4 regions of the Rhizobium sp. ERR 1071 genome follow, and region 1 is predicted to be linked to each of the others. Evidence: predicted binding sites of a transcription regulator. Region 1 holds the regulator's gene; each other region holds the start of a gene.

Region 1 (7,220 bases):
TTGTCACAGTCGGCCCCTTCCTGCGCGATATCTCCGCCGAGATCGACGGGCTTATGACCGGAAACTACAGAAGCTTCATCGAGGCGCAGAGCGTTTTGACGGCTGGCTTCGTCATGGGCGTGATGCTCATCCCTTACGTCTCCTCGCTGTCGGACGATATCATCATGGCCGTGCCGCGGTCGCTGCGCGACGGCTCGCTCGGCCTCGGCGCCACCCGCTCGGAAACGGTCAAGCGCGTCCTGCTGCCGGCCGCTCTTCCCGGCATCGTCGGCGCGCTGCTGATGACCGCGTCGCGGGCGATCGGCGAAACCATGATCGTGGTGCTGGCCGCAGGCGTTGCCGCGCGCATGCAGCTCGATCCCTTCGAACCGATGACGACGGTCACGGTGAAGATCGTCAATCAGCTGACCGGCGATCTGGAGTTCACTTCGCCGCAGACGCTCGTCGCCTTCGCCCTCGGCATCACGCTGTTCTGCCTGACGCTGTGCCTCAACGTCTATGCGCTCTACATTGTCCGTCGATACAGGGAGCAATACGAATGAGCGACGTCGTATCTTCCTCTCAGCTCAACATGCCGCGCGGTCTGACGCCGGGTGCGTCTGTACACCGCGATATCGGCATTAAGCGGCGCTATGCCGCCGAGCGTCGCTTTCGCGCCTATGGGATGACCGCCGTCATCTTCGGTCTCGTCTTCCTTATCATCCTGGTCTCGACCGTGGTCCGCACAGGCTATACCGCCTTTGTCCAGACTTCGATCACCCTGCCGATCGAATTTACCGAGAAGGTAATCGACCCGACGGGTAAGCGCATGAACGATCCGAAGGTGCTGATCGCTGCCAATTACCCCGTACTGGTGCGCGATGCGTTGGTGAAAGCGCTTGGCATCGATCCGGCCAATCGCACGCTTGTGCGCGAGGCGATGGCGATGGTGTCGGACAGTGCCAGGATCGTGTTGCGCGACAGAGTCGTTGCCAACCCCTCGATCATCGGGACGACACAGAACGTCACATTTCTGGCCAGCGCCAACATCGATTCCGCCAACAAGGGGCAGATCGATCTGACCGTCAGCGAGAAGGATCGCAAGATTTCCGACCGCCAGGTCGCATGGATGAAGCAACTCAGCGAAAGCGGCGCGCTTCACAAGGCCTTCAACAGCGGTCTCTTTCTGTCGGGCAATTCGAGCCGGCCGGAAGCCGCCGGGCTTGGTGTCGCGCTGATCGGCTCGCTCTACCTGATGCTGACCGTTCTCGTGCTTGCCTTGCCGGTCGGCGTTGCTGCCTCGATCTATCTGGAAGAGTTCGCACCGAAGAACCGGCTGACGGATCTGATCGAGGTCAACATCAACAATCTCGCTGCCGTCCCCTCGATCGTCTATGGCCTGCTGGGTCTCTCGGTCTTCATCAACATGATGGGGCTGCCGCGCTCGGCATCGCTGGTCGGCGGCCTTGTACTGAGCCTGATGACGCTGCCGATGATCATCATCGCCACGCGCTCGGCCTTGCGTGCCGTGCCGCCGTCGATCCGCAGCGCGGCGCTCGGTCTTGGCGCATCGCGCATGCAGATGGTCTTACATCATGTTCTGCCGCTCGCGATGCCTGGCATTCTGACGGGCACGATCCTAGGGCTTGCCCATGCGCTCGGAGAGACCGCGCCACTGCTTCTGATCGGCATGGTCGCCTTTGTCGCCAATTATCCGGCATCGCCGCTCGATCCTTCGACGGCGTTGCCGGTGCAGATCTATATGTGGGCGAGCGAAGCCGAGCGAGCCTTCGTCGAAAGAACGTCCGGCGCCATCATCGTGCTCCTCTTCTTCCTCGTCGCGATGAACATCGGCGCCATCCTGCTGCGCCGCCGCTTCGAGCGGCGCTGGTAAGGGAGGGCGCACGAAATGAACATGATGACGGAAGCTGCCAGCGAAAGAGCCTTGGCCAAGAAGATGACGACGATCCCTTACAAGATGATCGGCCAGGACGTTTCTGTGTTCTACGGCGACAAGCGGGCGCTCTTCGACGTCAATCTGAAGATCCGCGCCAATACGGTCACGGCCCTGATCGGCCCTTCCGGCTGTGGCAAGTCCACCTTCCTGCGCTGCCTCAACCGCATGAACGATACGATCGAGACCTGCCGCGTCACCGGCAAGATCACGCTCGACGATCAGGATGTCTACGACGACAGCATCGATGTCGTGGAATTGCGCGCCCGCGTCGGCATGGTCTTCCAGAAGCCCAACCCGTTTCCGAAGTCGATCTACGAGAACGTCGCCTACGGCCCGCGCATCCATGGCCTGCATCGCTCAAAGGCCGATCTCGAGCATATCGTCGAAACCAGTCTGCAGAAGGCCGGTCTATGGGGTGAGGTGAAGGATCGGCTCCATGATGCCGGCACGAGCCTGTCGGGCGGCCAGCAGCAGCGCCTCTGCATCGCGCGCGCCGTTGCTGTCAGCCCGGAGGTGATCCTGATGGATGAGCCGTGCTCGGCGCTCGATCCGATCGCAACCGCCAAGGTCGAGGATCTCATCCACGAGCTTCGGGAGAATTTTACCATCGTCATCGTGACGCATTCCATGCAGCAGGCCGCTCGTGTCTCGCAGCGTACCGCAATGTTCCATCTCGGCCACCTGGTCGAGGAGAACGACACCGATAAGATGTTCACCAATCCCGACGATTTCCGCACGCAGGATTACATCATGGGCCGTTTTGGTTGATGATGGCAGGCGCGCGGCTCCTTTCACACAGTTCACTTGAGGATAGAAAAATGGTCTCCACTCACATTCTCTCAGCCTATGACGAAGACCTGAAGTTTCTGACGCGTCGCATTGCCGAAATGGGCGGCCTGGCCGAGCAGATGGTTAGCGACAGCGTACGCGCTCTCGTCAACAGCGACGCGGCCCTGGCCCAGAAGGTCATCTCCGACGACGTCGTTCTCGACCATGCCGAGCGCGAAGTTGGTGACAAGGCGATCGTCACCATCGCTCGTCGTCAGCCGATGGCAGCGGACCTGCGCGAAATCATGGGCTCGATCCGCATCGCCTCCGATCTGGAGCGCGTCGGTGATCTCGGCAAGAATACCGCAAAGCGCGTCATCGCCGTTCAGGGCACGGGCGTGCCGCGTCGTCTCGCTCGTGGCATCGAACACCTCTCCGAACTGGCACTGAGCCAGCTCAAGGAAGTTCTTGATGTTTACGCGACCCGCTCGCCCGATAAGGCCGTGTCGATCCGCGAACGCGACGAGGAAATCGACGCCATGTACACCTCGCTCTTCCGCGAGATGCTGACCTACATGATGGAAGATCCGCGCAACATCACCACCTGCACGCATCTTCTCTTCTGCGCCAAGAACATCGAGCGCATCGGCGACCATGCCACCAACATCGCCGAGACGATCTATTACATGGCGACCGGTGCTCAGCCGGAAGGCGAGCGCCCGAAGGACGATACCGCCAACACCGTCGGCGCAGTGACGGAATAATCTGGAAGCGAAGAAAGGAGACCATAGGCGCATGGTTCCGAGAGTTGCTGTTGTAGAAGACGAGGAAGCGCTTAGCGTTCTGCTGCGCTACAATCTTGAGGCCGAAGGCTTCGAGGTCGACACGATCCTCAGAGGTGATGAGGCCGAGCTGCGTCTCCAGGAGCGCATCCCCGATCTCCTGATCCTCGACTGGATGCTCCCCGGCGTGTCCGGCATCGAGCTCTGCCGCCGGCTGCGTATGCGGCCGGAGACGGAGCGCTTGCCGATCATCATGCTGACGGCTCGCGGCGAGGAAAGCGAGCGCGTGCGCGGACTTTCGACCGGCGCGGACGATTACGTCGTCAAGCCGTTCTCGACGCCGGAGCTGATGGCCCGCGTCAAGGCGATGCTGCGGCGCGCCCGCCCGGAGGTTCTCTCCACGGTGCTGCGTTGCGGCGATATCGAGCTGGACCGCGAAACCCATCGCGTCCACCGCAAGAGCCGCGAAGTCCGGCTGGGGCCGACAGAATTCCGCCTGCTGGAGTTCCTGATGTCCTCGCCAGGCCGCGTCTTCTCGCGTTCGCAGCTACTCGATGGCGTATGGGGGCACGATATCTACGTCGATGAACGCACGGTCGACGTCCATGTCGGCCGTCTGCGCAAGGCGCTCAATTTCTCCAATATGCAGGATGTCATCCGTACCGTTCGCGGCGCGGGCTATTCCATGGAAGCCTGAGCGGCTTGCCGCTCGGGTGTTACTAAATAGCGGCGGAAATAGAAAAACGGGCCTCGAGGGGCCCGTTTCTCTTTGTCTTGCGGTAACTTTCAGCCGTTGTTGCGACGGCGGTCATGCACCGGCTGGTAGGCCATGCGCTGATGATAGGTGCAGTAGGGCGACGAATCCGGGCTGTCATTGCCGCAGAAGTGGAAGTCGTCCTTCAGCGGATCCCCGACCGGCCATTTGCAGGTGCGTTCCGTCAGCTCCGTCAGGCCGAGGCGGCGGGAGATCGGAACGACGACGTTCGATGCCGGGCGATACTGAATTTCATTGACGGAATCGATCTCGATCTCTTCCTTCAGCATGGTTGCACCCTGCTGGCGGGCGACCACGGTGCGGGTAGCGACGCGCGAGCCGTAGGTCGTTGCGCGAGGAGCCGCGGCACTGCGCTTTGGCGTGCGCGTCGCGGTTGCCGTGCCGCCCGCCTTCGCTCGGCCAGGAAGGTTCAGGCGGTGCACCTTGCCGATAACGGCATTACGGCTCACGCCACCGAGCTGCGCAGCGATCTGGCTGGCGCTCAACCCTTCGGACCATAGCTTTTTCAGCTTCTCGACGCGTTCGTCTGTCCAATTCATGCCCTGTCTCCGCTGTCGCGTTTCCGATGGCAGAATCCCTCACCATTGCCTCGCATGGGAACGAGGCGCGAAACGCTCTAAAATTGTGGTGACTAGTTCCGCCGCATGCAGTCTAGCAATTGCTTTTTAACCTAGTGTGAGGCTGACTCCGTGACAAGAGTCGCGAGAATCTTGAGGAATCGATTTCGAGGTTTTCCCCAACTTGCTGCCTAGGCGTGGCATTTCTGCAATAGGCGCCGCCGAACCTATCTCTTTTGCCCGCAAGCGCTATCTCGCACCTGCTAAAACGCCAGTTTTGTTGACATCGCGATGCAAAACATCAATAGTGCCCGGGCCGCCGCAAGGCGGCATTTTTGATTTTTTCGGACCCGTTTCATCAAATCGAAGCGATCGGTCCTTAAAGTTGTGATCAGGAGATATGGCCATGGCCGAGACCACGCCGCTTTATGACACCTATATGCGCGCTCCGTTACGGTTCGAGCGAGGCGAGGGCGTCTGGCTGGTCACCGAAAATGGCGAGCGCTACCTCGATTTCGCAGCCGGCGTCGCGGTCAACTCGCTCGGTCACGCCCATCCTCATCTCGTCGCCGAATTGAAGGCCCAGGCCGACAAGGTCTGGCACCTGTCGAACCTCTACGAGGTGCCCGGTCAGGAGAAGCTGTCGAAGCGGCTGACGGAAGCGACCTTCGCCGACAAGGTATTCTTCACCAATTCGGGCGCCGAGGCGCTGGAATGCGCCATCAAGACGGCGCGGCGCTATCAATTCGCCAAGGGGCATCCCGAAAAGTTCCACATCATCACCTTCGAGGGCGCCTTCCACGGCCGCACCATCGCGACCATCGCCGCCGGCGGCCAGGAGAAGTATATCGAGGGCTTCGGGCCTAAGGCACCGGGTTTTGACCAAGTGCAGTTCGGTGATCTCGATGCCGTGCGTGCCGCCATCACGGATGCGACAGCCGGGATCCTGATCGAGCCGGTCCAGGGTGAGGGCGGCATCCGTCCGGCCACCAATGAATTCCTGCGCGGGCTGCGTGAGATCTGCGACGAACACGGCCTGCTGCTGATCCTCGACGAAGTACAGTGTGGCGTCGGCCGCACTGGCAAGCTTTTCGCCTATGAATGGGCCGGCATCAAGCCTGATATCATGGCTGTCGCCAAGGGCATCGGCGGCGGTTTCCCGCTCGGTGCCTGCCTTGCGACGGCGGAAGCCGCCTCAGGCATGAAGGCAGGCACCCACGGTTCCACCTATGGCGGCAATCCGCTCGCCATGGCGGTCGGAAATGCCGTTCTCGATATCGTGCTTGCCGAAGGCTTCCTGCAGCATGTGCGCGATGTCTCGCTGGTCTTCCGCCAGGGGCTCGCCTCGCTCAAGGATCGTTTTCCTGACATCATCGAGGACGTTCGCGGCGAAGGTCTGATGCTCGGCATCAAGGCGGCCATTCCGCAGGCAGAGCTGCTGCAGGCTATCCGTGCCGAGCATCTGCTCGGCGTGCCGGCCGGCGATAACGTCATCCGCCTTCTGCCGCCGCTGGTCGTCACCGCCGAAGAAGCACGCGAAGGTCTTGCCCGCCTGGAGCGTGCCGCCGAGCGTGCGCGCGCAGCTCGCACCAAGAAATCGGCTTGAGTTCAACGCCCGTAGATGGGGCGTTCCTGCCCCACGCGGGCGTTATTGTTTTTTCTGGAGCACAGGTAAGGACATGGCTTCTCCGAAACACTTTCTCGACCTCTCTGCCGTTCCGGCGGCCGATCTGCGCAACATCATCGATGACGCGATCGTGCGAAAGAGCGCGCAGAAGGCCGGCACTGCCGACAAGCCGCTGGCCGGCAAGATGCTGGCGATGATCTTCGAGAAGCCGTCCACCCGAACCCGCGTTTCCTTCGATGTCGGCATGCGACAGCTGGGCGGCGAGACGCTGTTCCTCTCCGGCACCGAAATGCAGCTTGGCCGCGCCGAAACGATCGGCGATACGGCCAAGGTGCTGTCGCGCTATGTCGATGCCATCATGATCCGCACGACCGATCATTCGCGCCTGCTGGAGCTGGCGGAACATGCGACGGTTCCCGTCATCAATGCGCTGACCGACGATACGCATCCTTGCCAGATCATGGCCGACATCATGACCTTCGAAGAGCATCGCGGCCCGATCAAGGGCAAGACGCTCGCCTGGACGGGCGACGGCAACAACGTGCTGCATTCGCTGATCGAAGGGGCCGCGCGCTTCGGCTATCGCATGAATATGGCGGTACCCCTTGGCTCCGAGCCGAAGGATCACTATCTGAACTGGGCCCGCAACGAGGGCGCCGAAATCATGCTCTCGCATGATGCAGACCGTGCGGTCGCCGGCGCCGATTGCGTGGTAACCGATACCTGGGTTTCCATGAATCAGGAGCACCGGGCACGCGGTCACAACGTCTTCCAG
Region 2 (7,220 bases), 380 kb from region 1:
GTCGGCGCTGCTGCCAACGCAGCAGACCTCAAGGAATTGCGCATCGGCATTCTCGGCGGCGAAAACGAAGCCGATCGCCTGCGCAATTACGCCTGCCTTTCCGACCACCTGAAGAAGGAATTCGGTTTCGAGAAGGTTTCGCTGTTCCCGGCCGCCGACTATAACGGCGTTATCCAGGGCCTGCTCGGCGGCACGCTCGACTTCGCCGAACTCGGCGCGTCCGGCTACGCAGCCGTCGCCATCAAGGACCCGAAGGCCGTTACCCCGATCCTGACGACGCAGCAGACCGACGGTTCGACCGGCTACTACTCGATCGGCCTCGCCCTCAAGTCTTCCGGCATCAAGACGATCATGGACGCCAAGGGTAAGAAGCTCGGCTACGCCGACCCGGACTCCACCTCGGGCTACCTTGTTCCGCTGACGCAGATTCCGAAGACCACCGGCGTGCCGAACGACAAGTTCTTCGGCTCGACCCAGTTTAATGGCGGCCATGAGAACAACCTGCTCGCCGCTTACGACGGCAAGGTCGATGTTGCTGTCGACGACTCCTCGGGTGTTGGCGATTTCAAGGACGGCTTCACCTCCGGTACCTTCCGCAAGGAAGTCGACAAGGGCGCCGTAGATCCGAACAAGCTCGTCGAAGTCTGGCGTTCGCCGCTGATCCCGAACGGCCCGCTCGTCGTTCGCAACGCTCTCGGCACCGAATGGCAGACGAAGCTGACGGACTTCTTCATGAAGCTCCCGACGGCTGACGCCAAGTGCTTCAACGCCATCGAAGGCGGCGACTTCAAGGGCTACGTCAAGGTTACTCCGGACTTCTACAACGCCGTCATCGACGTTCGTAAGGCTGCCATCGGCGGCTGATCCGCATTCCTATAATTGGGCGGCCGGCAACGGCCGCCCTTTTGCTATTCACACCCTTTGCTATTCACAAGGGCAGGATTTCATGACGATCGCCGATACGCACCCGAACATGCAAAGCGCGCCACAGAGCGCCAAGGAGATCGGCGACGCCTGGAGCAAGATGGTGGCCAAGCGCCGCTTCTACACCGGCATCGGTCTCGTGATCCTGCTCGTCGCCTTCGTCAGCTCGGTGCGCTTCGCCGACGAAAACAACGCCGGGCATTTCTTTGACCGCCTGCCGCATCTCTTCGATTTCCTGAGCTGGCTCATTCCGAAGGACTGGGCCGACGTCTACCGCGCGCTCTTCGACCTGCCGAGCCCGAACGGGGCCAATGGCGCCGGCGGCGAGGAATTCAATTTCCCGCTCGGTCGCGTCTATGTCTGGGGCGATTTCTATATCCCCGAATATTTCGAGCTGATGATCATCACGATCAACGTGGCACTGGTATCGACCATCATCGGCTTCGTCTTTGCCGTACCCTTGAGCTTCTTTGCCGCCCGCAACATGTCGCCGTCCCATCCGATCCGGCTGGTGACGAAGCGCATCATGGAACTTCTGCGCGCCTTTCCGGAAATCGTCATCGCCGGCCTGTTTTCGGCGATCTTGTCGATCGGCCCGATCGCCGCGATCATCGCCGTCGGCCTGCATACGATCGGCGCGCTTGGCAAGCTCTTCTACGAAGTGGTCGAGAATATCGACATGAAGCCTGACGAAGGCATGCGTGCCGTCGGCGCGAGCTGGAGCGAGCGCGTGCGCTTTGCCGCCCTGCCGCAAGTGCTGCCGAACTTCATGTCCTACGCGTTGCTGCGTCTGGAGATCAACGTTCGCGCCTCAACCATCATCGGCGCCGTCGGCGGCGGCGGCATCGGCGAGGAGCTCAAACTTGCGATTTCACGCGGTTTCGGCGCCAAGACATTGGCGCTGGTGCTGCTTCTCTTCCTGACGATCATCGCCGTCGACCAGTTTTCCGCATGGCTCCGCCGCCGCCTCGTCGGCGAGCATGCCTTCCTTTTGCAGCATTGAGGTTATCCATGTCCGTCATCGACGCCGGCCGCATGCAGGAAATCGAAGCGCGTTACCCGGAAGTTCTTCACCGGTCCTTCCGCCAGCGCTTCGGCGCGCTGATGATCTTAATCGGCGTCATCCTCTACGGCATCTATGCCGTGTGGTTCTTCGACCTGCCGAAGGTCATTTCGGAAGCGCATTGGGAGCGCGTCGGCATCTATCTCAGCGAATGGGTGAGCTATGACGTGCAGCCGGAATTCCGCATCTCCGGAGACAAGATCAGCATCAAATATCCGCGCTTTTCGCCCCTGGGCGATAATCCAAACCCGGACTGGGTGAAGACCAATCCCGATGGCAGCATGACCGTTTCTGTCAGCGGCACAAGCCGCACGGTAACCGTCACCAAGACGCAGGCCATCGTGACCGCGCATGGCATCACGATTCCGATCGATATTGCCGGCGATGTGCCGAAAATCGTCGGTTCCGAGCCCGTTCCAAGCTGGATGACCGTCTATGACGACAATATTCTCGTCAATCTCGGCTTTGCAGGCGACGCCAGCATTTCCACCGACCGCGTGAAGATCCGCAAGCGGTTCATCGGCTGGGCCAACTTCGTCTTCGATACGCATTCGCCCTTCTTCGACAAGCCGGCGAGCGAAGTCATCAGCCTGATCGTTTCGGGGCCGCGGCTCGATCCTGCTCAGTCCAATCTCTCGCTGGCCTTCGACAATATCTGGAACAATGGCGCATGGCAGCATGGCGACGTCTGGACCAAGCTGTTCCAGACCATCGTCATGGCCTTCCTCGGCACGCTGCTGGGCTCGCTCGCGGCCTTCCCACTCGCCTTCCTGGCGGCTCGCAACATCACGCCGAGCCGACTCGTCAACCAGATCCTCAAGCGCTTCTTCGATTTCCTGCGTTCGGTCGACATGCTGATCTGGGCGCTGTTCCTGACGCGCGCCTTCGGCCCCGGCCCGCTCGCGGGCAGCGGCGCGATCTTCCTCACCGAGACGGGCACGCTTGGCAAGCTCTATTCCGAGGGCCTCGAGAACATCGACAACAAGCCGCGCGAAGGCGTGAAATCCACCGGTTCGCCGACCATTCTCGTGCATCGCTACGGGATCATGCCGCAGATCGTGCCCGTCATCGTCAGCCAGACGCTCTACCAGTGGGAATCGAACGTGCGCGGCGCGACCATCATCGGCGCCGTCGGCGCGGGCGGCATCGGCCTCAAACTTTGGGAAGCAATGCGCACCAATGCCAACTGGGAAAACGTCGCCTATATGGTGCTGCTGATCCTCATCGTTGTCTTCCTGTTCGACGCCGCATCCAACGCCCTGCGCTCTCGGCTGATGGGCACGCGAACGAAATAAAAAAGAACGGGAAAAAATCGTTCCGCATCATCATTCTGTCACGGGAATCCGATAGCGCAGGCCGGCAAGACCGCAGCGGCCAAGCTGGCTTTAGCCGGATTCGAACCGTTGCTGCCTTGCTGCTCTTGCGGTTTGTCGCAAATCACCCAACAGTGTCTCGCGCAGCCGATTTTTCCAAGGAATGCAGCCTTGCGCTATGCTCTCTATTTCACGCCGCCCAAAGACGATCCGTTGACATCTCTCGCTGCCCGCTGGCTGGGCCGCGATGCATTTTCGAATGAGATTTTTTCAGACAAGGCCATGGCGCCGCTGCCGGAAGGTCATGCCGAGCTGACGGCCGATCCGCGCCGCTACGGCTTCCATGCCACGCTGAAGGCGCCGTTCGAGCTAGCCGCTTCTGTGACCGAGCGCGATCTCCTCGAAGTCGCCGCCGAATTCGCCTCGCAAACCAAGGCTTTCACCATTCCGGAGCTGGTGCTTGGCCAGCTCGGCCATTTCTTTGCGCTCGTTCCCGGTTCCGTTTACCAGCCGCTGCAGGATTTCGCCTCGCGCGTCGTCAAGACCTTCGAGCCATTCCGCGCGCCGCTGTCGGATCACGATATCGCGCGACGCAAGCCGGAAGGCCTGACCGAGCCGCAGCGCGCCAATCTGCTGCGCTGGGGCTATCCTTACGTCAACGACGAATTCCGCTTCCACATGACGCTGACGGGACGCGTACCTTCCGAGCGTCAGCCCGAATTGCAGGCAATCCTCGCCGAGCGCTTCGCCGAACATACCGGCAAGCCGCTCGATATCTCCGGCCTCGCCGTCTTCGTCGAAGAAGAGCGTAGTGCTCCCTTTACCGTCCGTTCCTGGCTGCCGCTTGCCGGCGCCTAATATGAAAGAGCCGATATGACCAAAGAAACCGTCCTTTCCAACGCCCGCATCGTCCTCGAAGACAAGATCGTCGAAGGTTCCGTGCTGATTCGCGACGGTCGCATTGCCGCCATTTCCGAGGGCAAGTCCGATATCGGCGAAGATTTCGAGGGCGATTTTCTGATCCCTGGTCTGGTCGAGCTGCATACCGACCATCTCGAGGCGCACTATTCTCCGCGCCCGGGCGTGCGGTGGAATAAGACGGCGGCGATCCAGGCGCATGATGCCCAGATCGTCACCTCGGGCATCACGACCGTGTTCGACTGCCTACGCATGGGCTCGGACGAGGACGGCGGTTTCGAAAAGGGCGAGATGCGTGATATGGCCGATGCCATCCAGGCCGCCCAAAGCGAAGATCGCCTGCGCGCCGATCACCTGATCCATCTGCGCTGCGAAGTCTCCTCCGACAACGTGCTCGACCACTTCCAGGATTTCGAGAAGGACCCTTACGTGCGTCTGGTCTCGCTGATGGACCATGCACCGGGTCAGCGCCAGTTCCAGACCATGGATCAGTATATCTTCTACTATCAGAAGAAGCGCGGGCTCAGCGACGAGGCCTTTGCCAAGTTCGTCGCCAAGCGCCAGGAGGAATCGGCCAAGTATGCTACGCCGCATCGCGACGCGATCTCCAAGGTCTGCGCCGATCGCGGCATCACCGTTGCCAGCCATGACGACGCGACGCTTGCCCATGTCGACGAAGCCATCAACTACGGCGTTCGCCTCGCCGAATTCCCGACCAGTATCGATGCCGCCAAGGCTTCGCACGGCGCCGGCATGAGCGTGCTGATGGGCGCGCCGAACATCGTCCGCGGCAAGTCGCATTCGGGCAATATCGCCGCCCGCGATCTGGCCGAACTCGGCGTCCTTGACGTGCTGTCTTCCGACTATGTGCCACTCAGCCTGCTGCATGCACCCTTCATCTTGGCTGATGAGGTTGAGGGCATTTCGCTGCCGCAGGCGATTGCCATGGTGACGGCGACGCCGGCAAAGACGGTCAGTCTCAATGACCGCGGCCGCATTGCCGAAGGGCTGCGGGCGGATCTCGTGCGCGTTCGCCGCGATCACGGCGTGCCGGTCACGCGCTCCGTCTGGCGAGAAGGGCGGCGGGTCGCATGAGCCCGGAAACCAAGATCAAGCCGGCTAACCTCGGCCTGACGGATGCGACAGCAGGCACGCTGGCCGTCGTTGTCGGGCCGAGCGGCGCCGGCAAGGATACACTGATGAATCTGGCCGCCCGGCATTTTGCCGGCCGGTCTGACGTGCATTTCGTCCGCCGCGTCATCACGCGGGACGGCGATGCCGGCAATGAAGACCACAGAAGCGTTTCCGAAGCTGACTTCGATGGAATGGAGCAAGCCGGCGCCTTTGCCGTTTCCTGGGAGGCGCATGGGCTGAAATACGGCATTCCGGCTGAAGTCACCGATGAACTCGCTCGCGGCAATCTGGTCATCGCCAATGGCTCGCGCTCGGCGCTTCACCGCTTCCAGGCCGCATTTCCGCGGCTGAAGGTCATCAACATCACGGCGTCCCGCGAAGTGCTGGCCGAACGACTGATGGCGCGCGGACGCGAGAGCCGCGAAGATGTGCTGAAGCGTCTGGAGAGAAGCGCACTGACCGTTCAGGGCAGCTACGACGTCGCCGATATCGACAATAGCGGCACGCTCGAAGAGGCCGAACGCGCCATTATTTCCGTCCTGGAAACGCTGGTCCGCAAATAGTCTGATGGCGACAATCGAAGATCATTCGACCCGCCACACATCCTCATAACCCTGATCGTCGATGATGAACCGCGTTCCGACCGGAAGCCGGAGGTATTTGACTACGCCAGGCAACAGCTCGCTTAGGTGGGCTGTGTGAACAGGCTGGTAAAAGTCTTCGGCGTCGGAATATTCACCGCAATAGAAGAACCAGCTGACGGTTCCGCCCTTCGGCATGGCCTGCCGCACGCCATAATCGGCATGCGGCCTATCGTCGATAAGGCGACGGCCACCATGTCTTCCGGCTCGGATTCCGGTTTGACCGGTTCCAGATCGCTTCCGCTCAGTGCGCCTCATCCCAATTGTGGGCGGCGCGCGCATCGACCTTCAGCGGCACGGCCATATCAACCGCCGGCATGGCAGCGTTTTCCATGACCGAGACAATGATCGGCGTGGTGCGCTCGACATCGGCATCCTCGACTTCGAAGATCAGTTCGTCGTGCACCTGCAAGAGCATGCGGACGCGATCGCCCAAGCCGGCCGAAGCTAGCGCCGGCTCCATCTTGATCATGGCGCGGCGGATGACATCAGCCGCCGAACCCTGGATCGGCGCGTTGATCGAGGCGCGTTCGTTAAAGGCGCGGACGGAGGGGTTGGAGGAGCGAATTTCCGGGAAATGGATGCGGCGGCCGAAAATCGTCTCGACATAGCCCTTGTCGCGAGCGGCCTGCTTGGTGCCTTCCATGTAATCGCGGATGCCGGGGAAGCGCTCGAAATACCTCTTGATGTAGTCACCGGCTTCCGAGCGCTCGATCGACAGCTGGTTGGCGAGACCGAAGGCGGAGATGCCGTAGATGATGCCGAAGTTGATCGCCTTGGCGCGGCGGCGCACCTCGCTCGGCATGCCATCCACAGGCACGCCGAACATTTCAGAGGCCGTCATGGCGTGAATATCGATGCCGTCCTCAAAGGCCTGCTTGAGCTGCGGGATGTTGGCGACATGCGCCAGGACGCGCAGTTCGATCTGGCTGTAGTCGGCGGAGACGAGCTTATGGCCCGGCGTCGAAATGAAGGCTGTGCGGATCTTGCGGCCTTCTGCCGTGCGCACCGGAATATTCTGCAGGTTCGGCTCGGAGGACGACAGGCGCCCTGTCGTGGTGGAGGCCAGCGAATAGGAGGTGTGAACGCGCTTCGTCTCGGGATGGACGTAGCTCGGCAGCGCATCCGTATAGGTGGACTTGAGCTTGGTGAGCTGACGCCAGTCGACGATCTTGCGCGGCAGCTCGAAACCGGCCGCGGCCAGATCTTCCAGCACCTGCGCCGAGG
Region 3 (7,220 bases), on a different contig from region 1:
ATCATCGCGCCATAGGTGTTGAAGGCCTGGAGTTTCACCACGGCGATATAGGTCGGAATGATCGCCAGCACGTTTGGAAAGGACATGGTGGCGATAACGAACCAGAACAGCGGCTGCCTCCCCTTGAATTCGAGTCGCCCGAAGGCAAAGCCGGCCGGCACGGAGAGAGCGAGCTTTCCGGCGGTGATCAGGGTGGCGGTCAGCATGGAATTCCAAAGCCACATCCAGATCGGATGACGGCTTGCGGCGATGGCGAAATTCGAAAGCGTCGGATTTTCCGGCCAGAAACGCACGGCTCTCGCCATGATCATGTCGTTTGGCGTGAAGGCCGCCGTCACCATCCAGACGAGCGGAAACACGGTGACGATGCAGATTGCCATGAGCACGACATGGAGCAGCAACCTGTGAAGCTTGTGACCGATATCGCTCATCTGTAGTGCACCCGCTTCTCGCTGACGCGGAACTGCAGCCAGGTGATGGCGAGCACGAGAACGATGATGATGACGGCAACGGCGCTTGCCGGCCCGAACTGGAAGAACAACAGACCCTGCTGCCACAGGAAATAGAGAAGGCTCGAGCTTCTGCCCGCCGGTCCGCCATGGGTCAGCACATCGATGACGCCGACAATGTCGTCAAGCACATGGAAGAAGGTCGTGACGCTGATGAAAAAGGCCGTCGGCGTCATCAGCGGCAGGCTTATGTCGAAGAAATGCCGCGTCGAACCTGCACCGTCGAGCTCAGACGCCTCACGCAGCTGATGCGGCAGGTTCGCGAGCGCTGCCAGCCACAAAAGCATGTTGAGGCCGAAGGTCTTCCAGAAGGTGACGAGGCTGACACAGAGGAGCGCAAGGTTCGGATCCGTGTGCCAGCGCGACGGCGGAAAGCCGAAATGGCCGAGCACCTCGTTGAAGAGACCGTTGACTGGATTGAAAAGCCAGGACCAGGCAACGCCTGCCACTGAATAGGCGACGATCGTCGGCAGGAACAGGCTGCCGCGATAGAGCCCTTGCAGCGGATTCTTGCGCACCGAATGCAGCATGACCGCAAAGATCAGTGGGATGACGATCTCGGCCGGGATGAGGACGGTGCAGTAAAGCAGCGTATTCCAGGCCGCCATGCGGAAATCTGGATTGTCGAAGATGGACGCGTAGTTATCGACGCCGACAAAGCGGATGTCTGCCGACAGCAGATTCCAGTCGACCACCGATAACAACATCGACGCTATCAGCGGGCCATAGAGGAATATCGCCACGGAAAAAACGGCTGGCCCCACGAAGAGGTAGGGGGCCAGCGATCGAAGACGAAATGGCATGATGCGAACCTATGCCGAAATCAGCCCAGCAAGCTCGTCATGAGCACCCTTGATACCGTCGGCAACCGTCGTTTCCTTGAGCAGCATACGCGAGACCCACTTGCGCCACACGGCCTGTCCTTCGAGGCCGCGCTTGCCGGGCCAGATCGTCTCTGCGGTCAGGCCATCGCCGAGCTGAGCCGCCGCCGGCTTCATGAACTCGTTGATGAGCGGAATGTCGTGCGTCGAGGTGTTGAGGTAGCCGGTCTGAGACCAAAGCGTCTGGCCTTCCTTCGATGCGCAGAATTCGAGGAAGGCTAGAGCGGCCTCCGCCTGTTCCTTGTTACGCGTGTAAATGGCAAGGAAATTGCCGCCGCTGTTCATCTTGCGCTGATGTCCCGGAAGCCCCGGGAATTTGGTCGTGACAGCCTTTGCCGCACCGAAGGGGAAGGTGACGGCGGCGGTCGAGCTGGTTGTGCAAATCGCAAGTGCGCCGGACTGAAACGCGGCCGTCTGCTCCTTGTCGCTGACGGGAAGCCAAAGCCCTTCATGGGCCGGGGCGCAATATTCGGTCATGCCGGCGATGGCTTCCGCGCTGTTTAGGGCCAACTTGCCATCGGGATCGATGATGAAGCCGCCGGCATTCTGGATGAAGGACTGGCTCGTCCATTCGTTGTTGGAGAGGGAGATCGGTGAGCGATAGGTCGGATGCTTGCCTTTCAGGGCCGCATCGAGCTTGCGGGCGCCTTCGTAGAGCCACTTGGTATCAGGCGTTTCCGGCAGATTGGGATCGAGGCCGGCAGCCTTCCACATGTCGCTGTTGATATAGGTTATCGGCGTTGACATCGCCCAGGGAAGACCGATGACGGCGCCGTCGATGCTGACCAGTGGTAGGACCGACGGGCGGAAATTGGCGAGGATTGCCTCTGCCTTTGCGGAATTGATCTCGCGAAGGTCGCGGGCGCCGAGCGTGCGCTTGGCGAAATAGCCGAACTTCCAGCCGGTGATCATCATGGCCGGCGGACGGCCAGCGGCGACGCTCGCGACCGCCTTGGCGGTCACGGCCTCATAGTCGCCGTCGAAACGGTTGGTAACGGTTATGCCGAGCTGCTTAGCATTGAAAGCGTCGACAACCTTCTGGAACGGCTTGTCGGAGCCCCAGGTGCTCGAAATCTCGATAGCCGCGTCGGCGGACCGGGCCTTGCCGGTCATAGCGATTGATGTGCCGATGACTGCGGTCGTGCCCGCGATAAATTGACGACGATCAAGTCTTACCATCTTATCCTCAATATCCGAATGATTAATAAAACATTCGGATATTTACCTAACGATGGCGAGTGACACCCATATGAAGGAAAGCGTGGCTAAGCGCTAAAGCTCGAGGGTAAAATTGACTTTGGCTGCTGTTTGTTGGATTTCCGATATCGGGCACAGATTGAAAATCGATGCTGTAGCCGATATATGACATTCGAATGACATGGTTGAATTCGGAAGGCAGGCATGGAGAAGAAATTGCTGCACGGGCAATGGCAACAGGTCGAGAGCGATATTGCGGAGGATATCCTGACCGGTCGCCTGTCACCAAAGGCGCAGCTTCCGACGGAATCCGACCTGATGGAACGTTTCGGCGTCGGACGGCACACCATACGGCGCGCCATTTCCCGTCTCGAAAGCCGGGGGCTCGTGCTGGTCGAGCAGGGGCGCGGAACCTTCGTCAGGGATAGTCGCCTCGACTATCGCCTGTCCGAACGCACGCGCTTTTCCCAGAACCTGCTCGATCAAGGCAGAGAACCGCTCGGTCAGGCCATTCATGAGGAGGTTGTCCCGGCTTCGGAATTGATCGCAGAGGCTTTGCGGCTTCCACTTGGTGAGCCGGTTTATCATATTGTCCGCCGCGGCTTTGCCGACGAGGAGCCGATCAACTATTCGCATGCTTACTATCCGGTGCGCCGTTTTCCAGGTTTCGACGAGGCGCGGCGCAGCGGGCGAAGCGTCACCGTCATTCTGGCCGAATACGGCATCCCCGACTATATCCGCCTGCGCACGGATATCGTCGTCCGTCTGCCGACAAGCGAAGAGGCGAAACAGCTCTGCCAGTCCATGTCTCAGCCGGTGGCTGTGTCGAGAAAGGTGGATGTCGATCTCAAGGGCACGCCGATTTCCTATTCGGAATCCGTCTGGCCGGGCGAGCGCGTGCAATTCTCCATCGACAACACCAGCCAGCTTCTGGACGTGCTTGCGCGCGGTGACGCGGGCTGAATAGACCGGTTCTGTGCGATTGGGTCTCTTCAGAGCTGAATGACGCGTCTGCTGCGATATGCTAGTATCGGGCTTTCTCAGGCGCGCAGCGGGTGATGCGATGTTGGAGGCAGACAAGCTATTCGCTGGCTCGATTCCGGAAAATTACGACCGCCATATGGTGCCGTTGATTTTCGAGCCTTATGCGGCAGATATAGCCCAGCGAGCAGCGTCCTTGCGGCCCGACGCAGTGTTGGAAATCGCTGCAGGCACCGGCGTTGTCACCCGCGCATTGGCGCCGAAATTATCCCCCGGTGCAAACTACGTCGTCACCGACCTCAACCAGCCGATGCTCGATTACGCCGCTTCGCGGCAGGCTCCCGACAGCCGCATCACATGGCAGCAGGCGGATGCCCAGTCGTTGCCCTTCGAAAATGCATCCTTCGATCTCGTCTTTTGCCAGTTCGGCGCCATGTTTTTTCCGGACCGTATCTCGGCCTACCGCCAGGCAAAGCGCGTTCTGAAGCCCGGTGGGCATTTCCTCTTCAACGTCTGGGACCGCATCGAAGAGAACATATTCGCGGATGATGTCACGAACGCGCTTGCCCGGATTTTTCCCAACGATCCGCCACGCTTTCTGGCGCGCACTCCGCATGGCTATCACGATGTGGATCGGATTCGCGGCGATCTCGAGAACGCTGGTTTCTCCGAAATTGCGATTGAAACGAGGGCCGAGCAAAGCCGGGCATCTTCGCCGCGTCTTCCGGCCGTAGCTTATTGTCAGGGAACTCTGCTCCGTAACGAAATCGAAGCCAGAGAAGCGGAGAAGCTGCAGGCTGCGACCGACTATGTCGCCGCCGCAATCGAAGCCAGACACGGTAGCGGCGAAGTTGCTGCTAAAATTCAGGCACATATCATCCTGGCGACGGCTTATCCTGCCTAACGTCTGAAATATTAACTGAAGAATAACTATAATCTAAAGCAGGGCTGCCGATTTATGCATGCGGCGACGAGTTATTATATTGTCGTGGATACCAAATGGAGATCCAGGGCAATATTCGCTGAGCTTTCCGGTGAGGTTTTATAAGGAAATACCTGAGGGACGAGATGCGGGCGGCAACGCCGGCAAATCCGCTCATATGCTCTTGAACCTTCAGGTGCTGCGCGCGCTCGCAGCCTCTTCCGTGGTCATCGCCCATGCTCTGCACGAAACAGAGATCCTTGCAGCAGCGACAGGACGTGCAGCGGTCGATGGCTCTGCCTGGAATCTCGGTTTCGGCGTCGACATCTTCTTCGTTCTTTCCGGCTTCATCATGACCCACACTGCAGCATCGGAGTTCGGCAAGAGCGGCGCTCCGCTGCATTTTTTTTTACGGCGTTGCGCTCGTGTCGTCCCCCTCTATTGGCTTTTGACGAGTATCATGCTGCTTGGCGCGCTCGCGGCACCCTCGCTGCTCGTCGTTCCCGTCGGCTCCATATCCCATGTTCTCGCCTCCTATTTCTTCATTCCGTCCGGGCGTGGCGTGGGGGAGATCAGGCCGGTGCTCGCGCTTGGCTGGACTCTGAATTACGAGATGCTGTTCTATGTGTTCTTCGCACTGGCGCTCCTTTTGCCGATAAGGGTGGGGGTCATCTGGCTGTCGGTGCTCATGGTCGGCATGGCGCTCGTCGGAAATCTCGTTGACCCCAGCCATGTCCAGATAGCATTCTGGACGAGCCCGATCATTCTGGAGTTCCTGTTTGGCGTCTATGTCGCTCTGATTTTCCGCAGCGGCGTGAGGATCGGCAAGGGTATTGCGTTCGGGCTCGTGGCCATAGGGCTTCTTGGCTTCGTTCATGTCTCCACGCTTTGGAACGATGCGGCCTTGCCGCAATTCCTGCGAAGCGGTTTGCCTGCGGCTCTGTTCGTTCTTGCGGCCGCAATCGGTCCTGTTTTGCCTCATAAGAGACCTGTACTCTGGAGTGTCGCTTTGGGAGATGCCTCCTATAGCCTCTACCTCGCCCATCCCTTTATCCTGCGACCCATGCGAGCCATTTGGGCGAAAGTGATCGGAGGGGCTCTGCCGCTTGGTTTGTTCGCTGGCTTCTCGACGCTCGCTGCTGCCCTGCTTGCCCTGGCGCTCTTCAGAGGTATCGAGAAGCCGCTTACGCGCCGCGTGCAGAGCGTCGTGCTCGGCTCGGCACGGCGCAAGCGGATATCGGCTGGGGCGCTCCCGGCAGCGGATACCGAGAGTGCCTGACGCTTTCAGGCGGTTCGCTTTTGGCGAAGGTAATCGACGTGGTTCAATGCCGCCGAGGCGATCGTGTCGAGCTGGGTCGCAGCACGGATCAGCGTGTGGCGGGTCGAGATGTCGGGCTTGCTGATCCAGTAGGAAAGATGTTGGGCGGCCGCGCGCGAGACTTTTGCAAGACGAGCCGGATCGCCGCGGCCGAGCTGACGCAGCACGACGTTCAGTGGTTTGGCAAGATGAGGGTGCTCTCTTGCCAGTTCGGCGAGCGTGATCGCAGCCTCGCCGATCGCAAGCGCGGCAAGCATTCCCCTTAGGTCGTCTTCCGCCTGTTTCTCGGGAACGCCGGCATTCGCTGCGGCCTGGCCCGCCAGGCGGTCGGCCGTCCTGCTCAGCCAATGCTCTCTCGTCCAATGGCCCGGAGACCGGCCGATATCCGCCAGATCGCGCAGCGTGGCGCGTTGCAGGCGCTGCCGCTTTGCCGGCAGGTTGGATGGAAAGAGCAGCGTGAAGACGAGTACGCCCGATCCCACACCAAGGATCAGCGCTAGGGCACCGTTCATGAAAGAAGCCGCATCGGCACGGCTGGTATTATCTGGGCCGACCAGATCCAGAAACAGAAAGGCAAAGCTCGTTGCCAGGGCGGCAGTGCGGACGTTGCGCATGGCAAGCCCGGTTGCAAACATGATGATGCCGATGACCATGGCCAGTTCGGTAAAGTCCGACAGCATCGGCAGGATGGCGAAATTGCAGATCGCTGCCGCAATCACCGCGACGAGCCCGCCCTTGAGGAAACCCATTCCGCCGACCACCGGATTGGGCCGGGTGGCAAACAGGGCGCAGATGACACCGAGAATGACAATGAAGCTCGGGCCGGATGGCCAGGCGGTTGCGATCCAGAACCAGGATCCGATGACGATGGCGACGAAGGTGCGAATACCGTTTTGAACTGCGTCGCGATGATCGACGTGGAAGGAGAGCCTTAGCCTTGAGGAGGGGGCTTTCTCGTCCGAAAACAGGGCCTGGCGCGTGAGTGCGCCATGGGCGGCTTCAAGCAGCCTGTCGAGGTGATCCAGGATCAGAAGCCGAGGCGGGATCGCATGATCGGAGTCAACAGTAGTTTCGGAGAGTGCAATCTGAACATCTGCCCGCAATGCGGCAATGATATTGGGAGCGACCGGTGATGCCGAGCCGATAGCGTCGAGTGCCATAGCTGCTTTCTCGACGAGAGGTTCATCGAGATCCGGTCGCTCCGCGAGATGCTCGCGCAGAGACTGGGCGATCGCCATCTGGGTCAGCATTGCGACTGCGGCGCCGCGTAGATGGCCCAAACGGCTGCGTACGGAACGGGAGCTTGCGGCGGCATATTCTGCAGCGGCATCCAGTTCCAACGCGCCCGTCAGTAGCCCTCGGAAACCCGAAGTGTTGCTCTGGCCGCGCAATGCGCGCGCGCAGAGATCGGA
Region 4 (7,220 bases), on a different contig from region 1:
CTTGGTACCGCCGACCGACAGCAGCCCGAGCTCGGCCGAGGTGCGTTCGCGCACTTCGCCCGGCAGATTGCAGACGCGCTGGAGGTCGTCGTCATGAAAGACCACCGGAACGCCGTCGGAGGCGTAGTGCAGGTCGCACTCGATGGCAAAGCCCGCCTCGATGGCGCGGCTGAAGGCGGAGAGTGTATTTTCCCAGACTTCCTTGTTCATGTCATGATAGCCGCGGTGAGCGACTGGACGCTCGGTCAACCAGGCAAGCTTGCTCATTATGCAATTTCCAGAATGGCATCGATTTCAACGGCGGCATTGAGCGGCAGGGCGGCCATGCCGACGGCGGCGCGGGCATGCTTGCCGGCTTCGCCAAGCACGTTTGCCAGAAGATTGGATGCGCCGTTGATCACAAGGTGTTGTTCGACGAAATCGGGCGTCGAGGCGACGAAGCCGTTGAGCTTGATCAGCCGCTTGATCCGGCCGAGATCGCCGCCGAGGGCAGCTTTCGCCTGGGCGAGAATATTGATGGCACAAAGCTCGGCCGCCCGCTGCCCGCCGGCAACATCGACATCCTTGCCGAGATGACCCGTGACGCCGATCTTGCCGTTTTCCATCGGCAGCTGTCCCGACAGGTAGAGAAGATTGCCGCTGATGACATAGGGAACGTAGTTGGCGGCCGGTGCTGCAGCTTGCGGCAGAACGATGCCGAGTTCCTTCAGGCGGCCCTCGATAGCGTCGGACATTATTCATCTCCCGTTTTGTTGTAAAAACTTCAAAAATCCGGCATCAAGACTAAATTCGGTCACTTAGGATCGGCAGCCTCGTTCAGCCGAAAGCGTTCTTATAACATCGCGTGCGAGTCCAACAGGAGATAATGAATGTTCCGCTCGAGTCTTGCTGCTACCGTCGTTTCGGGCCTGAGCATTCTGTCACTGGGAACCTCGGCAGCCCATGCTGCCGGTCCGAGCGGGCTGATCGCGCATCGCGCCGTCTATGATCTTGAACTGAAGGATGCCTCCGATCGCTCCGGCATCTCCGGCATGGTCGGCCGCATGGTCTATGAGTTCGAAGGCTCCGATTGCACCGGATTCACCACCAATTTCCGCTTCGTGACGAAGATCGATACGGGGGACTCAACGCGCGTCAGCGACCAGCAGACGACGACCTTCGAGGATCTCGGCAAGCGGCTGTTCCGCTTCGAGACCAAGTCCTATACTGACAGCCAGCTCGACAAGGATGTGCGCGGCGCCGCAAGCGACGACCAGAAGGGCATCAAGGTCGACCTCACCCAGCCGCAGAACAAGCAGGTCCAGATCATCGAGAGCCGTTTCCCGACGGAGCACATGCTCGACATCATCCACAACGCCAAGCTCGGCAAGAACTTTTTCGAGGCGCAGGTTTTCGACGGTTCCGACGATGGGGACAAGCCGCTGATCGCCACCACCGTCGTCGGCAAGGAACAGACGCCGGCGACCGATGATCCCGATGCCGACAAGGCTGGCGCCTTCTCCAAGACGCCTTTTTGGCCGGTGACCGTGGCTTATTTCAACGAAAAGTCCACCGGCGACGCCATGCCCGTCTACCGGATGTCCTTCAAGCTCTACGAAAACGGTATCACGCGCGACCTCACCATGGATTATGGTGACTTCGTGCTGACCGGCAAGCTCACCAAGCTTGAAGTTCTCGGTACGAAGGCGTGCCAATAGACTCTCGTTCAACGTGCAAAACCTCTGTCATAAAACTGTGATCCAAGTTTCACTATTGTGTGAAACGATCGACACGCAGAAGTAAGTGCATATTCCCTCTGCTTCGATCTGAAATTGTAGTGGGGCGCGCGAGGGCATCGTCTTGGGGCGATTGGCAATTTTTGCGGTCGGCTCCCGAGTCTATGGACGAGAAAGCACGACCTATGAGCAATACCGGTATCTCCACGAGTTCCAATAACACGCTGCCGGTCGTCACGGCCGATCCGGCGGAAATCGCCCGCATCGGCGACAGCATAGATCTGACCGACAGGGCCGGCATTTCCGTCTATGGCGACCGTGCCCAGCAGGCCGTTTCCGATTATTCCGATCGTATCCTGCGCGAGGTGCGCAACCGCGATCTCGGCGAAGTCGGCAAGTTGCTGACCGATATCATCGTCAAGTCGAAGAAGCTCGATCCTGCCTCGTTGAAGGACGAGGGCTTCCTATCGCGGATGTTTTCCTCGTTCAGGGCGAAGCTGGAGCGTTTCAAGGAGCAGTTCGAGGACGTGGCTGGCCAGATCGACCGCATCGGACTGGAGCTTGATCGCCACAAAGACATTCTGCGCCGCGATATCGCTCTCCTCGATGACCTGCATGAGGAGACCAAGCAATCCATCGTACAGCTCGACGCCTATGTGCAGGCTGGAAAGACGTTTGCCGAGCGCTTCCGCGCGACGGAGCTTCCCCGGCTGAAAAGTGCCGCTGATGCGGCTTCGGCCAATCCCGGCGGCGGCATGCTGGAAGCGCAGGTCTATCAGGACAGCCTCCAGGCTCTCGACCGGTTGGAAAAGCGGGTCTTCTACCTGCAGCAGGCGCGCCAACTCGGCATTCAGCAATTGCCGCAGATCCGTATCGTTCAGGCCGGTGACGAAACCCTGATCGAGAACCTGCAGGCGACGTCGGCACTGACCGTGCCGGCCTGGAAGCAGAAGATGGTGATCCTGCTGGGCCTGACCCAGCAGAAGTCCGCGCTCGAACTGCAGAGGACCGTCACCGACGCCACCAACGACATGATCCGCCAGGCATCGAAAATGATGAAGGATCAGGCGATTGCCATAGAACAGCAATCGCAGCGCGGTATCGTCGACATCGACACGCTTGCTGCCGCCAACCGCGATCTGATCGACACGATCGGTGGCGTCCTGAAGGTGCAGGAGGATGGCCGCGCCAAGCGGGCCGAGGCCGAGCAGCGAATGCAGAAAATGACCATTGAGCTCAAGAAGGCGATGATCGAGGCGCGGTGAACCCATGGCAATCCGCACTTTTGCTACCGCGCTGACGCTGGCAGGCACACTCCTGTTGAGCAGCTGCAATGTCGGCGAGCAGGTCTCGAAATTCTCGATCATTTCCGGTTCTGAAAACACCGTCCTGCAGCCGATCGTCGAAGAGTTCTGCAAGGAGAAGAAGGCGACTTGCAGCTTCAGCTATGAGGGTACGCTGGATATCGGTCTGGCACTCCAGAGCGAACAGGGCGTCGAACAGGATGCCGTCTGGCCGGCGTCGAGCGTCTGGGTCGATATGTTCGACACCAAGCGTCGCGTGAAGTCGCTGACATCGGTCGCGCAGATGCCTGTTATTCTCGGCGTGCGCAAATCCAAAGCCGAGGCGCTCGGCTGGGTCGGCAAGCCGGTCTATATGAAGGACATACTGGCGGCAGTGAAAAGCGGTTCGCTGAAGTTTCTCATGACATCGGCCACGCAATCCAATTCCGGCGCCAGTGCCTATCTTGCCATGCTGTCGAGTGCGCTCGGCAACAAACCGGTGATAGAGCCGGGCGATCTCGACAAGCCGGATGTCCAGAGCACGGTTCGCGCGCTGCTTGGCGGTGTGGAGCGTTCTTCGGGCTCGTCGGGCTGGCTTGCAGATCTCTATACCGACTCCGCCGGCAAGGGTGTGCTTTACGACGCCATGTGGAATTACGAAGCGATTCTGAAGGAAACCAATGACAAGCTTGCCGGCATGGGCAAGGAGCCACTCTATGCCATCTACCCCGCCGATGGCGTCGTCGTCGCCGATTCGCCTATCGGCTTTGTCGATCATGGGCGAGGGCAGGAGCTCGAGACCTTCTTCAACCAGCTCGTCGACTATCTGCGTTCCGCGCCAGTGCAGAAACGCATTGCCGATACGGGTCGCCGCATCCCGCTCTCCGATATTGCCGCCAAGCCGGACCTGACTTGGAATTTCGATCCGACCCGGATCGTGACGGCCATCCGCATGCCGGAGCCTGCCATGATCCGCCAGGCGCTTGATCTTTATCAGGTGGCGCTGCGCAAGCCTTCGCTGACGGCTCTCTGCCTCGATTTTTCCGGCTCGATGGCGGGCAAGGGCGAAGAACAGCTTCAGGCGGCCATGCAATTCCTGTTCAACCCGGAAGAAACAGGCAAGGTCCTGGCGCAATGGACGCCAGCCGATCGCATCCTGGTCATTCCCTTTGACGCCAATGTGCGCACCACGATCGAGGCGACCGGGAGGCCCGATCAGCAAAAGATGTTGGTCGAAAGGGTCTCGCGTCAGCATGCGGGTGGAGGTACTGATATGTATGCCTGTGCGAGCAAGGCGCTCGACTGGATGAAGTCGACGCAAGAGCTGTCATCCTACTTGCCCGCGATCGTCATCATGACGGATGGAAAATCCGATGATGGCAATGGCTATTTCATGAGCCGCTGGGCATCTGTAAGCCCGCATGTGCCAGTGTTCGGCATCACCTTCGGCGATGCCGACAAGCGGCAGCTCGATGCCCTCGCGCAGGAGACCTCGGCGCGCGTCTTCGACGGCCGTGGTGATCTGGTCAGCGCATTCCGGGCGGTGCGCGGCTATAACTAGAGCATTTCTGTTCTGACCGGAGTCACAGAAATGCTCTATCTCTTTCTTTTCACGCAATTCCAGCCAAACCGCTTCGCGCTTTTGCTGGAATTGCTCTAGGACGATAATGCGCAATTGGTTCGGCAATGACTGGAATTGGATCGTGGCGGGGCTTGCCGCCGCGATCGTCGTTCCCGTGCTCAGCTTTCTTGCCGGCATGCCGATATGGATTGCCGCCATCATCGGTCTTTTGGTCTTCGTCGGCCTGATTTTCGTCCTTGCACCTAAGCGCATGTTCGAGGGGCTGGATGCGAAGGCGATCGGCAGGGGGCGTCTGGAGTTCGCCCGCGACCTGTTGAGCACGGCTGCTCCCGCGGCCGAAAGGCTGGAAGCATCGGCCAACCAGATCGGCAGCAAGGATGTGGCAAAACGGGTGCGGCATCTGGCGGAGATCGCCGCGGACGTCTTTGCGAAGGTGGAAGCCAATCCGGAAAGCGCCGGCACCGTCAGGCGGTTCCTCAGCTACTATCTGCCGCGGGCCGCGGAGGTGGCGGAGGGCTTTGCCGTCATCGAAGCGAAACGCCAGCCGGATGTTGCGCGCCTTCAGGAGGTCGGTCTCGTTCTGACCAAACTGGAAGATGCTTTCGTACACTATTCCGACAGCCTGATCGAAGACAGGCTCGATACGCTTGATACGGAGCTGCGCCTCATACAGGCCTCACTCAAAGAGGATATAGGACGCTGATGGCCATTTCTCGCCGCGCTTTTGGAGTAGGGCTTCTTGCCGCCGGTGTCGCAGGGACCGGAGGCTATTTCGCCGTCAAGGACAGGCCGGAGCTGCAGGGGCTGCTCGGCAACAGCAGCAAGCTCTTCGGCTTCATCGGCGGCGAGAAGGAGGCATTCCTTGCCGATGCCGACGTGGTATCGGCACTGCACAGTCATGGCCTTGAGATCAACAGCCGCGTCGCAGGCTCCGTGGAAATGGTGCGGGAGCAGGCGCTTCTGTCGCAGAATCCCGCCTTCCTCTGGCCATCCTCGTCGATCATGGTCGATATCGCCCGGCAGAATAGCATTAAGATCCGCAACGACCGCGTCATCCTCAACACGCCCGTCGTCGTCTATTCCTGGCAGCCGGTCGTCGATGGATTGACCAAGGCGGGGCTCGTCAACACGACGCCGGAGGGGCAGCACCAGCTTGATCTCAAGGCGCTGCTGGATGCCGTGCTTGCCGGCACGAACTGGTCGAAGCTCGGTGTCAACTCGCTCTATGGCCAGGCCCGAATCGTGTCGACCGATCCGAATCGCTCCAATTCCGGCTTCATGTTTTCCGGCCTGGTGCTCAGCCTCCTGAGCGGCAACGTCGCAGGCCCGGACGCTCTGGCGCAGTTCGGGGACAAGGCCCAGGCGATCTTCCGCAACATGGGTTTCAAGTCGTCTTCGTCGGGCAAGTTGTTCGAACAGTATCTCGCGGGCGGCATTGGCGGCGAACCGATGATCGTCGGCTATGAGAATCAGCTGGTGGAATGGATCATCGCCGATCCGCAGCGTTGGAAGAGAGTTCAGGCGAGCAACAGCGCCAAGCCCGTCGTGCTCTATCCGCATCCAACCGTCTATTCCGCGCATCCGTTGATCGCGATCGACGAACAGGTCGATCGCATGATCGAAGCTCTCGTCAGCCCGCGATTGCAGGAGCTCGCCTGGACCAGGCACGGTTTCCGCGGACCGCTCGGCACCGCGACCGGCGATGCCGACAATGCCATCGCCGGCCTGCTGCCGGCCGAGATCGATGCCGTATTGCCTATGCCGGATGCCAATGTCATGCTGGCGCTTCTTGATAAATTGGCCAGCTGAGGGCATGGCGAGATTGCTTTTTTGATCCAAAAGCCTTGCATTGCAAGCGAATCGCAGGTATGGGCACCCGCATTCCACACGTAAGGCATGGGATTGTCCGGGAGAAATCCGGATTTTTCCGCCCGGTGGCATTCTCGAAGAGGATGCTGTTCGCCTTGCGGAGGTTCAACCGGAAAAGGATACAAAGGCATGGCATTGCCCGATTTTTCTATGCGCCAGCTTCTCGAAGCAGGTGTTCACTTCGGTCACCAGACGCACCGCTGGAACCCGAAGATGAAGCCGTACATTTTCGGCGATCGTAACAACATCCACATCATCGACCTCGCCCAGACGGTTCCGATGCTGAGCCGCGCTCTGCAGGTTGTCAGCGACACCGTTGCTCGCGGCGGCCGCGTCCTGTTCGTCGGCACCAAGCGCCAGGCGTCCGAACTGATCGCCGACAGCGCGAAGCGTTCGGCTCAGTACTACGTCAACGCCCGCTGGCTCGGCGGCATGATGACTAACTGGAAGACGATCTCCAACTCGATCCAGCGCCTGCGCAAGCTCGACGAAATCCTCTCCGGCGAAGCCCAGGGCTTCACCAAGAAGGAGCGTCTGAACCTCGAGCGCGAGCGCGAAAAGCTCGACAAGGCCCTCGGCGGTATCAAGGACATGGGCGGCACGCCGGACCTGATGTTCATCATCGACACCAACAAGGAAAAGATCGCAATCGACGAAGCCAAGCGCCTCGGCATCCCGGTCGTCGCCATCATCGACTCGAACTGCGATCCGGACCTGATCGACTATCCGATCCCGGGCAACGACGACGCCTCGCGCGCCATCGCTCTTTAC

What was found. Region 1 encodes PhoB, which activates phosphate uptake and scavenging genes when phosphate is short. Its sites were predicted from a motif close to TGTCATNNANCTGTCAT; they were not measured.
Region 2: the regulator PhoB is predicted to act here: its motif matches at 3,308-3,324, upstream of FBZ99_RS14640 (DUF1045 domain-containing protein).
Region 3: the regulator PhoB is predicted to act here: its motif matches at 2,753-2,769, upstream of phnF (phosphonate metabolism transcriptional regulator PhnF).
Region 4: the regulator PhoB is predicted to act here: its motif matches at 1,723-1,739, upstream of FBZ99_RS02325 (toxic anion resistance protein).

What each region holds. Positions count from the first base shown of each region.
Region 1 covers NZ_VITM01000003.1:532,192-539,411, reverse strand. Annotated here, with positions in the region: gene pstC (phosphate ABC transporter permease subunit PstC) at 1-542, shown strand, start outside; gene pstA (PstA family ABC transporter permease) at 539-1,873, shown strand; gene pstB (phosphate ABC transporter ATP-binding protein PstB) at 1,889-2,704, shown strand; gene phoU (phosphate signaling complex protein PhoU) at 2,755-3,468, shown strand; gene phoB (phosphate regulon transcriptional regulator PhoB) at 3,500-4,183, shown strand; gene FBZ99_RS12685 (GcrA family cell cycle regulator) at 4,273-4,800, opposite strand; gene FBZ99_RS12675 (aspartate aminotransferase family protein) at 5,225-6,424, shown strand; gene argF (ornithine carbamoyltransferase) at 6,498-7,220, shown strand, end outside.
Region 2 covers NZ_VITM01000003.1:911,167-918,386, forward strand. Annotated here, with positions in the region: gene phnD (phosphonate ABC transporter substrate-binding protein) at 1-864, shown strand, start outside; gene phnE (phosphonate ABC transporter, permease protein PhnE) at 947-1,927, shown strand; gene phnE (phosphonate ABC transporter, permease protein PhnE) at 1,936-3,282, shown strand; gene FBZ99_RS14640 (DUF1045 domain-containing protein) at 3,472-4,158, shown strand; gene FBZ99_RS14645 (alpha-D-ribose 1-methylphosphonate 5-triphosphate diphosphatase) at 4,174-5,313, shown strand; gene phnN (phosphonate metabolism protein/1,5-bisphosphokinase (PRPP-forming) PhnN) at 5,310-5,915, shown strand; gene FBZ99_RS33875 (immunity protein Imm33 domain-containing protein) at 5,937-6,275, opposite strand; gene polA (DNA polymerase I) at 6,238-7,220, opposite strand, start outside.
Region 3 covers NZ_VITM01000006.1:126,902-134,121, reverse strand. Annotated here, with positions in the region: gene FBZ99_RS21515 (carbohydrate ABC transporter permease) at 1-431, opposite strand, end outside; gene FBZ99_RS33515 (carbohydrate ABC transporter permease) at 428-1,312, opposite strand; gene FBZ99_RS21505 (extracellular solute-binding protein) at 1,322-2,569, opposite strand; gene phnF (phosphonate metabolism transcriptional regulator PhnF) at 2,792-3,550, shown strand; gene FBZ99_RS21495 (class I SAM-dependent methyltransferase) at 3,651-4,472, shown strand; gene FBZ99_RS21490 (acyltransferase family protein) at 4,669-5,769, shown strand; gene FBZ99_RS21485 (FUSC family protein) at 5,775-7,220, opposite strand, start outside.
Region 4 covers NZ_VITM01000001.1:462,179-469,398, reverse strand. Annotated here, with positions in the region: gene FBZ99_RS02340 (glycerophosphodiester phosphodiesterase) at 1-267, opposite strand, end outside; gene FBZ99_RS02335 (RidA family protein) at 267-734, opposite strand; gene FBZ99_RS02330 (cell envelope integrity EipB family protein) at 870-1,697, shown strand; gene FBZ99_RS02325 (toxic anion resistance protein) at 1,901-2,980, shown strand; gene FBZ99_RS02320 (VWA domain-containing protein) at 2,985-4,559, shown strand; gene FBZ99_RS02315 (5-bromo-4-chloroindolyl phosphate hydrolysis family protein) at 4,666-5,283, shown strand; gene FBZ99_RS02310 (substrate-binding domain-containing protein) at 5,283-6,389, shown strand; gene rpsB (30S ribosomal protein S2) at 6,579-7,220, shown strand, end outside.